Regions from separate parts of the Arthrobacter caoxuetaonis genome, predicted to be linked through region 2. Evidence: riboswitches for the same ligand, from Rfam matches in the RefSeq annotation. Region 2 holds a riboswitch; the other holds the start of a gene.
The links. A riboswitch is a leader RNA that binds a small molecule or an ion and turns the genes downstream of it on or off. The one in region 2 is predicted to bind cyclic di-AMP.

Region 1 (5,072 bases), 1.1 Mb from region 2:
GCACCGGCACTACTCTGAACTCTCCGGCGGACAGCGCCAGCTGGTCCTGATCGCACGCGCACTGGCGTCCGGGTCGGAGCTGCTGGTGCTCGACGAGCCGGCCTCGGCGCTGGACCTGCGCAACCAGTCCAGGGTGCTCACCGTGCTGGATTCACTGGCAGCTGAGGGCATGGGTGTCATCATGACCACGCACCACCCGGACCACGCCCTGCATGTTTCCCGCAATGCCCTGCTCTTCGTCGGTGCACACGACACCCGCTGGGGACCGGTGGAGGACCTCCTGACCGGGCCGGCGCTGTCCGATGTTTACGGGCTGCCCATCTGCACTCCGACCGTTGACACTGTCTCGGGGAACCGCACCATTGCGGTTCCCGACTTCGGTCCCTCCTGCCGGCGCACCTGCGCCGTCGACCTCCGAAAGGACCTCCCATGACCATCATCCGGCTGACCGGATCAACCCCCATGCGCGGGCTCGCTGAACCCGGATGGCGCGGCGCCATTGAGGACACCGACGCCTACGACCTCGCCGATCCGGCCAGGCGCATCAAAATCCTCTCCGCCGGCGCACTGATCATCAGCGGCGCTGCCGACCACGTCATGCTGCACCGGCACCGCGAACACCTGACCGGGTTTGTCCGTGACGGCGGACGCGTGCTGGTCAACGGCCAAGTGGTCCTGCCTTTCATCGACGGCCTGTGCCGGTGGCTGAAGCTGGACTACCGCAGCCCCTGGGACCTGCGCCCGCATGCCCTTTCCGATCACCCCGTCTGGAACGGCGTGGACTACCGGGACCTGCATTTCCGCACGGGTGTCCCCGGGGTCCACACGTATGAACAGCTCCAGGAAATCGGGGTGGCCGGCTTTTACGGCCGCGGCTACCATTCCCCGCTGCCCGAAGGCGCAGCCGCCGTCACGGGCATCGGCCCGAACTCCCTTCCCCTGGATTACACCTATCCGCTGGCCAAGGGCGAGGTGCTGGTCCATGGCGGCCTTGATCTCGAGGGCTTTGCGGACGAGCGCTACAGCTCCAGCAGGCTCGGCCCGAACCTGGTCACATGGCTGAGTGCCGGGACCGGCACCATCGGCTCCCGCACTCCCGAGGAAGTATCAGCATGAACACTCCACGCATCGGCCTGCTGCACTGCGGAACCTTCCCGGCGCTGCGCACGCTTGAAGACCCGGCGCTGCAGCCGTACCGGATCGAATCGGTCTATCTGCCCGGTTCCGCCCCCGAGGATCTGGCGGAACTGGACGTTGTACTGGTTGCCGACCGGCTGCACCCCGGGCAGCGGGCACGCTTTGAACCCGCTGTCCGCGCAGCGCTCCAGGACGCGGGCAAAACCGTGATCATACTTGGCGAAAACAACGTCGAGGACTGGCTTCCCGGCGTCGGTTATACCTTCCGCCCCACCGTCTTCTGGGCCTGGCGGACCGGTACGGATACCGGCACCAGGATGCGCCTGCCCGAGGACCCCCTATGGGAGTTCTTCACCCGGCGCGCAGTGGACTGGCACCACCACGGGCTGCTGCACCCCCCGGAGGGTGCCCGCTCGCTGGTCACCATGGAAGAGGACGGCACGGATAGCGGAGCCCTCCTGTACCTGGATGAGGTGAACCAGCCCGCCCGCCTGCTGGTTACCACCATGGACCCGGTTTACCACCACGGTTCGGGCTTTATGCCCGGTGCCACCCAGCTGCTTTACTCGCTGCTGCGCTGGGTTTCCGCCACCCACCGGCCGTCTGCCGCTGCCTAGGTCCGCTGTCTGGATCCGCTTCCGGTGCCGGGAGCTTTGGACGCCCCGGCACCGGAAGGGAAACCTTGGGAAGCGTTGCTGCCCGGGCGGGAGTGGTTGACCCGGCTAGAGTTGACACATGAGCAACACGCCCGCCCGGGCCCGCAAGTCTGTCTTTTTCCTGATCCCGCTTGGCGCCCTCGCAGGCATGGCATTGGCCCTGCTGAACTACCAGCAGCGCTTCGCCTCCGCGGTTGAGCCGGGCGAGGAGGCCCGCTTTATCCTCTGGACCCTGATTGGCGGTGCAGTGCTGGGCGGTTCTTTCGCATGCCCGGCCAGTGTGGCCGCCTTCCTCAGCGCGGGCGCGGGAAAATCCGCACGATTCTGCGCAATCGCTGCCGGTCTCGCACTGGCCGTGTGCTGGTTGCTGTATGCCGGAGTATCGTCCGGCACTGCACCCACGGCCCTGCTGTTGGCTGCAGCTGTGCTAACCACCGCCGCCGGCGCAGTCTTCGTCTGGCTCACTGCGCGGTCTGGCTCACTGCACGCCGAAACCGGGCCTGAACCCGGGGGTCTTTCCGCTCAGGTGAGTCTCGCCAGGCAGTTCCCGGAAGTCTAGCCCTGGCGGTACGGTCCGCCGACCATCCGGGCCAGGGCATCAGCCGGGGAAGCCACCTCGGCGCCGTGCGCGAAGAGAATCCGATCCGGCCCCAGGTCCGCAATCCGCTCCAGCGACTCTTCAGCCAGTGCGGCATCCGCCGTAAAGGCCTCCGGCCCCCGGATCACTTCGCCACTCTCCGTACCCGCGGCATCACCCATGAACAGGGTTCCGGTTGGCTCGTGGAAGAGACTCACGTGGCCCTTCGTGTGGCCCGGAGTGGCGAGCACCCCAAAGTCCTGGATGACAGCCCCCTCGCTTATCGGCGTCACCCGTCTCGGGGCACGTATATCCATGGAGTCCGGACCGCCGGCGTAGATCGCAGCGTGCGGCGCCCGCTCAGCAACCGCAAAGAGTGATCCCACGTGATCCATATGGAGGTGGGTCAGCACGATATCCCTTACGTCCGCGAACGTTCCCCCCAACGCCTCGACGGCAGCCGCGATGCCGTCCTCCGTTCCGGGCAATCCTGTGTCAATGATCACGATGCCGGCTGGTTGTGCCACGGCATAGCACCGCACGTCCATAACCAGTTCGGCAGCACCGGCAACCCCGGCGGGGATGACCACTTCCCGCACCACCTCTTCAACGGGCAGGTGCGTCCCGCCCTCACCGGATTGTTCGCTCATCGCGCGCCTCCTTCGTTGCAGTTCCGGGCCTTCAAGCGTATTCCCGCCAGCCCGGCGCGGACCCCCTAAACCCAAAATGACCCATGGAAAGCGCACATTCTCCGGGGCTGTTTGGAGTTCGCACCTGGGTTGGGAGCCCAGTGCCCAAGTGGCTGCAGTGACAGGAAAGATAAGCTCGCTGCTCTAATACCTGCGTGACCTACAGAACACAATGGCAACACGCCGTCGTTACCGAATTGCAATACAAATGGAATGCCTGTTAGTGTCCTTGGCATGCCGCAGAACCTGATGCGGCGCCTTGGCTTGTTACCTAACTCTGCCGCTAGCCAAGGACCCTTTTGCACCACGACGGCAGGGGCGGGGGAACCAATTTTTTGGGTCCTTTCGAATCCTTGGGGTTAAGCCGGACGGTTGAGAACCGTTCGCCGGGTGACTCCCATCCGAACCCGACAGCTCACCTCGCAGGTATAGGGAGAGGTAATTCCTTGTTCATCAAAACCAATCGCGGACGCCACTGTGCCCAGACCAGCGTCTGGACCACCATCGCAAAGGTCGCTCCGGGCAAAGCCCGGACTATCGGCGGAACCGCCGCAGCCGTCGTAGCAGGCTCCGGCCTCATGTTCGGCATGGCAGCCCCTGCCCAGGCCGGCGTCGTCGTGAACGACTCCGCCCCTGCAGCACCCGTAGCCGCACCGGTCCAGGCCGCACCCGTGGCAGAGCCCGTTGCAGCGCCGGTAACCGAAGCTCCCGCAGCTGTGGCAGCCACCACGCACACCGTTGTCGCCGGGGACACACTGAGCCAGATCGCCGCCAACTACGGCGTTTCCCTCGACAGCGTGTTCGCCCTGAACGGCCTGTCCATGGCGTCCATCATCTACCCGGGCGACGTCATCACCGTCGCCGGTGAAGCCGCAGCCCCTGCTGTTGCTGTTGAACCAGCCGCGGCCTACGCTCCGATCCAGACTTACACCGCACCGGTGGAAACCTTCGCTGCACCGGCGCCGGCAACCTACACGGACTACGCGGTCAGCACGCAGGCCACCTCCGTAGCGCCCGCTGCATCCATCGGCGGCAACGCCAGCATGCTGAGCTCCGCCTACGCCCAGCTCGGCGCCGCACAGGACTGCACCGTCCTGGTGGAGCAGGCACTCCGCTCCATTGGCCACACTGTCGGCGATCTGGCACCCGCCCAGCTGGCTGCCTACGGCACCCCGGTTTCGACCCCCGAGCCCGGTGACATGATCTACTACGCCGACGGCGGCATGGGCCTGGCCCACATCGCCATCTACATCGGCAACGGCCAGGCCATCCACAGCGGCTGGAACGGCAGCCAGACGGTTGTCCAGTCCGCCAACGTTGGCTCCGGCCCGGTGTACTACCGCGCCTAAGGAGGCGTGCAGCGCCTTCGCTGCCGCCCCGCGGAACGCCCCGACCCTGCCAAGGGAAGGGGCGTTCCGCGTTTGCTGAGCAGCCCGCGGCGAAAAGCCGGAAAGCGCACCCCGCCTCCCGTCCTACCCGCGACCACTCGGCCGAAGCATGAAATAATAAAGCGGTGAGACTCGCGTTGCAGGCGTCCCCTGAACGCTCCTGCCTGACAGGCAGCCGCCCCCACAAGACCGGCTTCGATGCAGCCAAAGGGAAACACATTGACGTTTAACGAAGGACAGACAGTAGTCCATCCCCATCACGGCCCCGCAACGATCCTCAGGGTCGCCACGCGCAAGGTGCGCGGAGTCGAGACTGAGTACCTTGTCCTGGAAATCCACGCCAACAAGCTTCAGGTATGGGTGCCCAAGGACAAGGCGGGCGACGTCGGCCTGCGCCGTGTCCTGAACGGAACCCAACTGCAGCAGTTGATGGAAATCCTCAAAGGTGCAGCCGATGCAGAAGAAGCACAGTGGTCCCGGCGGTTCAAGGAAAACACTGAACTGCTGGCCAGCGGCAGCATCAATGACGTGGCGCGGGTGGTCCGCAACCTCACGCTCCGGTCGCTCGACAAAGGGCTTTCCCACGCAGAGCGGGACATGCTCCGCCATGCCCGGCGGCCGCTGC
Region 2 (5,072 bases):
GCTGGTCAAGCACCGTGAGGGCGGCGCCGACTGCCGCGGCCGGGCCTGCGAACGGAGGATCCTCACGGACGCGAACGCAGTTATCCCCGTGCCTAAGCAGCATTGATTCCAGCCGGTCAGGTCCGGCGACGGCTATTTCGCGGGCTCCGGCAGCGGCGTCGAGGGTGATTTCAAGCAGGCTGTTTTCCCCGAGGACCAGCTCCGCCTTGGGCACACCCCCCAACCGGGAGGAGCGTCCGCCGGCCAGGACGACGGCGTCATAGGCAGGCGGGGGCGGTTCCGGCAGTGCCACTAGGCTGCCGTATCGCCGAGGAAGGGATTCCACTGGGCTGCGGGCTGCTCCAGCTCACGGATCTGCCACCGGGCACCCCTGGGTGGCCGGGGAGTAAAGCGCAGTTTCCATCCGAGCTGGTTCAACGTCTTGTCCCCTTTGTGGTTGTTGCATCTCAGGCAGCAGGCCACAAGATTCTCCCAGCTGTCTTCTCCCCCGCGGGACTTCGGCACCACGTGATCAACGGTTGAGGCCTGCTTACCGCAATACGCGCAGGAGTGCCCGTCCCTTCTCAGGACACCCCGCCGCGTGGCGACCGTTCCCTCGCGGTAGGGAATGTTCACGTAGCGGTTGAGGAGAATCACTGAGGGGCGTCCGAAGACGTCCGTGGGGCCGACCACCGGATCGCCGCTTTCTGCAAGCACGCTCGCTTTGCCGGTGAGCACCAGCACCAGCGCGCGCTTGAAAGTTACGACAGCCAGCGGTTCGTAGCCGGCATTCAGAACCAAGGTTCGCATGCACGTTCCTCTTCGCCTGCCCGCCGGTGCAGGCGGAGAAGCAGCCCCACCTTTACACCGCGGTACTTCGAATCTTGATTGCAAGAGTAAGCCGCGGGAGGCAATCGCGCCATTTAAGGGGAAGGAAAGGCAAGGAATCGGCGGAGTGCCGAGCGGCCGCGCCTATAGCCGGGCAGAACCAGCAAAGGACCTTCCCGAGGGGGAAGGTCCTTCGCCGGACTGTGTCAAAAGGTACTGCTGTGTCAAAAGGTACTGCTAGGTCAAGAAGAGGTACTGCTAGCCGCCAACGCGGATGTAGACGCCGCCCGAGCCGAGCTCTGCCGGGGCAACCACTGTCTGGTTTCCGAAGAAGCCGCCGTGGATGGCCTGGCCGTTGCCGACGTAAACAGCAATGTGGGCCAGGCCCATGCCGCCGTCGGCGTAGTAGATCAGGTCGCCCGGAAGCGCCTCAGCTGCACCCACCGTGCGGCCGAGGGAAAGGTAACCGGCCGGCCACCCGTGGTAGTTGATGCCTGCAGCTGCCAGGGCGTTCGTTGCCAGCATGGTGCAGTCCTGCATCACGCCCAGCTGTGCGTAGGCAGCGGCCGCGATGGTCGCGCCGACACCGGAGGCAACTGCGGGAGCCGCCTGGGCGGGTGCAGCAGCAGCTGTACCGGTGCCCTGGGCCTGCGCTGCGGGAGCGATGACCTCCTGCGACTGCACCGAGATGTCGGCGGTTTCGGCGGTTTCGGCGGTTTCTGCTTCCACAACAGACTGCTCGGCAGCAATAACGCCGGGTACCTGTGCGAGCTTCAGCTCCAGGCCTGCTGCATCAGCAGGGACCTGAAGAGGGATGGAGGAGAGATCCAGCTTGCTGGTCTGCACGTCACGGGAGGTCTCCGCGCCGGCAGCGTTTGCTGCGACGCCGGTGGTCAGTACCAGGCCCGAGGCTGCTGCGATGACAGCGGCCTGGCGGCCCATCGTGCCGGCGTTGGTGCTGACTGCGCCGGCCAGGGCGGTGAGGGTGCTGGTGCGCTGGACAGGAGCCCGGTGGCGCGCGCGCTCAGTTGTCGAGGTCATGGAAGGTGTTTCTCCGTAGTTTCAGGCAACCGCGCGTCAGCTGACGCGGACGAAGCTTGCGCCGGGAAGGTCGGACAGGGAGTGCAGGCCGGTGTTCATGCCGTTCAGGCCACCGGAGATGACTTGGCCGTTGCCGACGTAGATGGCTACGTGGCCGCCGGTGATTACCAGGTCGCCTGCCTGCGGAGTGCCAACCACGGCACCGAAAGCGAAGAACTGTGAGGGACCGAGGTCGCCGACGGACTTGCCGACCGAGCGCAGTGCCTTCTCGACCATGGCGGTGCAGTCCTGCGCCACGCCGATCTGCGAGTAGGCAGAAGCTACCAGTCCGGCTGCAACGCCGCTGGCGCTAACCTCGGCCACCGGAGCGGAAGACGCCGTGGTGAGGCCGGTGGAGGCCTGTGCTGCGGCTGCGGGAGCGGCTGCGGCCTGCTGGGCTGCATAGGCTTCCTGCTGGGCGGCGAGTGCCGCTGCGGCTTCTTCGGCTGCCGCGAGCTCGGCTGCCGCAATTTCGGCGCGGATCTCGGCACCGGAAAGCGAGCCGGCAAGGGGCTCAACCGGAAGTTCGAAAGGTGCCTGCTCGGAGACCGTGACGGTCCCGTTGGAGGTCACAACGTTGAGGGGGGTGGATTCCAGTGCCTGGCGGTCAGTGGAGACCGGTGCGGCCTGCGCCGGCATACCTGCGGCCAGGACGAGGCCGGAAGCTGCGACGACGACGGCGGCCTGACGGCCGACAGATCCTGCGTTGGCGGTTACGGCTTTGGAAAGCGCCGTAAGCGGGCTGGTTTGGACTGCGGGCGCACGGTGGCGTCCGGACGTGTTTGATGACACAGTGTTTGCCTCTCCCAACGCCTGCGAGGTGAGCTGTCGGATTCGGATGGGAGTCACCCGGCTGCGGACGGCTAGGTCCAGCAACTTAACCCCTAGGGCTTCTTACGAAACCCAAAATTGGTTCCCCCGCCTCTGCCATGCGATTTTTGCGAACGGATCTCAGACAGTGGCAGAGCTCGGCGAACTGTTCGAGAGTGCCCGGTCTTTGCGAACCAGGCACGGTGACGAGAATATAACAACATCAGGGAAATGTCACGCTCAGGTCACGAAAGCGTGTTGAGCGGATCACAACCACCCAAGAGGGTCGACAGCAGTGCCGTTTACCATTACTTCGAAATGCAGATGGCAGCCGGTTGATGCGCCGGTGCTGCCGCTGGCGCCCACCAAGTGGCCGCGCTGGACCTTATCCCCCACAGACACGCTGATGGCGGAAAGGTGGTTATACGTCGTCTCCACGCCATTGCCGTGATCGAGGACCACGCGGTTCCCGCCGCCGAGGGCATGCCACCCGGCAAAGGTAACGGTGCCGCTGGCTGCTGCCGTGACCTCGGTCCCGCAGGCAGCAGCAAAGTCCTGGCCGGTGTGCAGCTCTCCCGCTGCTCCCGTGATCGGACTGACCCGGTAACCGAAGGACGAGGCCTGCACCAGTTCGGATTCCAGCGGCGTGGCCAGTGTGCCCTTGGCCGCGGCCGGCGTGACGTCCATTCCGGCCACGGTGAGCCCCTGGAGCTTGGCGTCCGGATCAAACTTGCTGGTAAGCGCCGCCCGGTCGAAGCTCAGTGTGACGTTCGGATCCGCCGACACGGCAGGTGCCGCTGACGGCGTGGGCTGCTCCATCGGAATATCGGCAGCAGCGGTCGTAGGCAGGGCGACCGTCAGGACCAGGCCCGATGCCGCAGCACCAATGGCCAGCTTCTGTGCCGACGCCCCAAGGGGGCGCTGGACTGTTTCTGCGCGGCGCCGGCCTGTTGACCGGTCGGTGGAGCGTGGGCGCAGCGGTGCAGCCGGTGTTTCGGCTCTGCGCCTGCCCGAAGCTGCATGCTTCGACAAGTTTTTCCCTCTCTGCAAAGCCTGCGAAGTTAGCTGTCGGATTCGAGTAGAGAAAACTCGGCCTCTGACGCACGGGATCCGCAAGGATTCCATGCTGCTCGGAGGCTTCACCCCAAGGCAGCCCTGCTGCCGGTGATTGGGTCCTCCGCCCCTGCCTTCGAACGGTTGCACCTGCGGTCCAGTGGCAGGGTTCGGCTGTCGGACCGGTAAGCGGTGGGGTTGCTGTAGTCAGATGCAACTATAGGGTAAAAAGTCGAAAAGATACCATTCCGTTATCAGGACACCGGAATGTCGCGGGCGGGCTGCGCGACAAAGACGTGGGATGCCACTTCCGCGGGCAGTTCCAGTGCGCCTTCAATCCCGGGAACCCGCACGGAGATATAGCCGCCTACCACCTCCGCCGTAATGGTGGCGCCGGGCCGCAGGCCGGCTTCATCGAGCTGGGTCAGCAGTTCGGGATCCACCTGGATCGGTTCGGCCAGCCGTTCCAGCAGCATCTCTTCTCCCGGCTGGGCAGAACCCACCGCCGAGACCAAATTCAGGCAGCTGGTTGTCTGCGCCGAGGGCAGCCCGCCAATCGCCTCCAGGCCTGGAATGGGGTTCCCGTAGGGCGACTCTGTGGGGTGTCCCAGCAAGTCGTAGAGCCGCCGTTCCACCCGTTCGCTCATCACGTGTTCCCAGCGGCAGGCCTCGTCATGGACGTAGGCCCAGTCCAGTCCGATCACGTCGGCCAGCAGGCGCTCGGCCAGGCGGTGCTTGCGCATGACCTCCGTTGCCCGCCGGCGTCCGAATTCGGTCAGCTCCAGCTGACGGGTTCCCGAAACCACAACCAGGCCATCGCGTTCCATCCGGCCGATGGTCTGGGAGACCGTAGGACCGGAATGGCGCAGACGCTCGGCAATCCGCGCCCGGAGAGCCACGATGTTCTCCTCTTCGAGTTCCAGAATGGTTCGAAGATACATCTCAGTTGTGTCTATGAGGTCCGTCATGACCAGCCGCTCCTAGCATTCGTGCGGAAGAGAAGGGATGGAAAACCGGCGTGGCGCAGACCGCGCCGCAGGTTCGGTTCCACGTTAGCCCATCGCACCGAAACGGGCCCAAACACCATGGCGCGGGCCACCTTAGGGCACCCGGTCACAAATAGGAACGTCACGGCCGCCGGGTGTTGAATGGAAAGGTACGTGAAGTACCCTGCCAACCCGCTTGGAGCAAATACAACAATGGGCGAAACCACCGCACTTACCATCCCTGCAGATCTTCTTCCAAAGGACGGACGTTTCGGTGCCGGTCCTTCCAAAGTCCGCCCCGAACAAATGGAGGCTCTCTCCCGTGCCGGAGCAAAG

Region 1: linked by a shared signal. The riboswitch ahead of NF551_RS07910 (LysM peptidoglycan-binding domain-containing protein) and the one ahead of NF551_RS02870 (M23 family metallopeptidase) in region 2 are both predicted to bind cyclic di-AMP.

What each region holds. Positions count from the first base shown of each region.
Region 1 covers NZ_CP099466.1:1,727,190-1,732,261, reverse strand. The annotation lists gene NF551_RS07935 (ABC transporter ATP-binding protein) at 1-433, shown strand, start outside; gene NF551_RS07930 (hypothetical protein) at 430-1,116, shown strand; gene NF551_RS07925 (hypothetical protein) at 1,113-1,754, shown strand; gene NF551_RS07920 (hypothetical protein) at 1,873-2,352, shown strand; gene NF551_RS07915 (MBL fold metallo-hydrolase) at 2,349-3,020, opposite strand; cyclic di-AMP (ydaO/yuaA leader) riboswitch at 3,328-3,502, shown strand; gene NF551_RS07910 (LysM peptidoglycan-binding domain-containing protein) at 3,506-4,408, shown strand; gene NF551_RS07905 (CarD family transcriptional regulator) at 4,667-5,072, shown strand, end outside.
Region 2 covers NZ_CP099466.1:615,515-620,586, reverse strand. The annotation lists gene mobA (molybdenum cofactor guanylyltransferase) at 1-292, opposite strand, end outside; gene NF551_RS02885 (HNH endonuclease) at 292-789, opposite strand; gene NF551_RS02880 (NlpC/P60 family protein) at 1,066-1,848, opposite strand; gene NF551_RS02875 (NlpC/P60 family protein) at 1,885-2,679, opposite strand; cyclic di-AMP (ydaO/yuaA leader) riboswitch at 2,684-2,840, opposite strand; gene NF551_RS02870 (M23 family metallopeptidase) at 2,965-3,729, opposite strand; cyclic di-AMP (ydaO/yuaA leader) riboswitch at 3,733-3,936, opposite strand; gene NF551_RS02865 (iron-dependent transcriptional repressor DtxR) at 4,005-4,718, opposite strand; gene serC (phosphoserine transaminase) at 4,950-5,072, shown strand, end outside.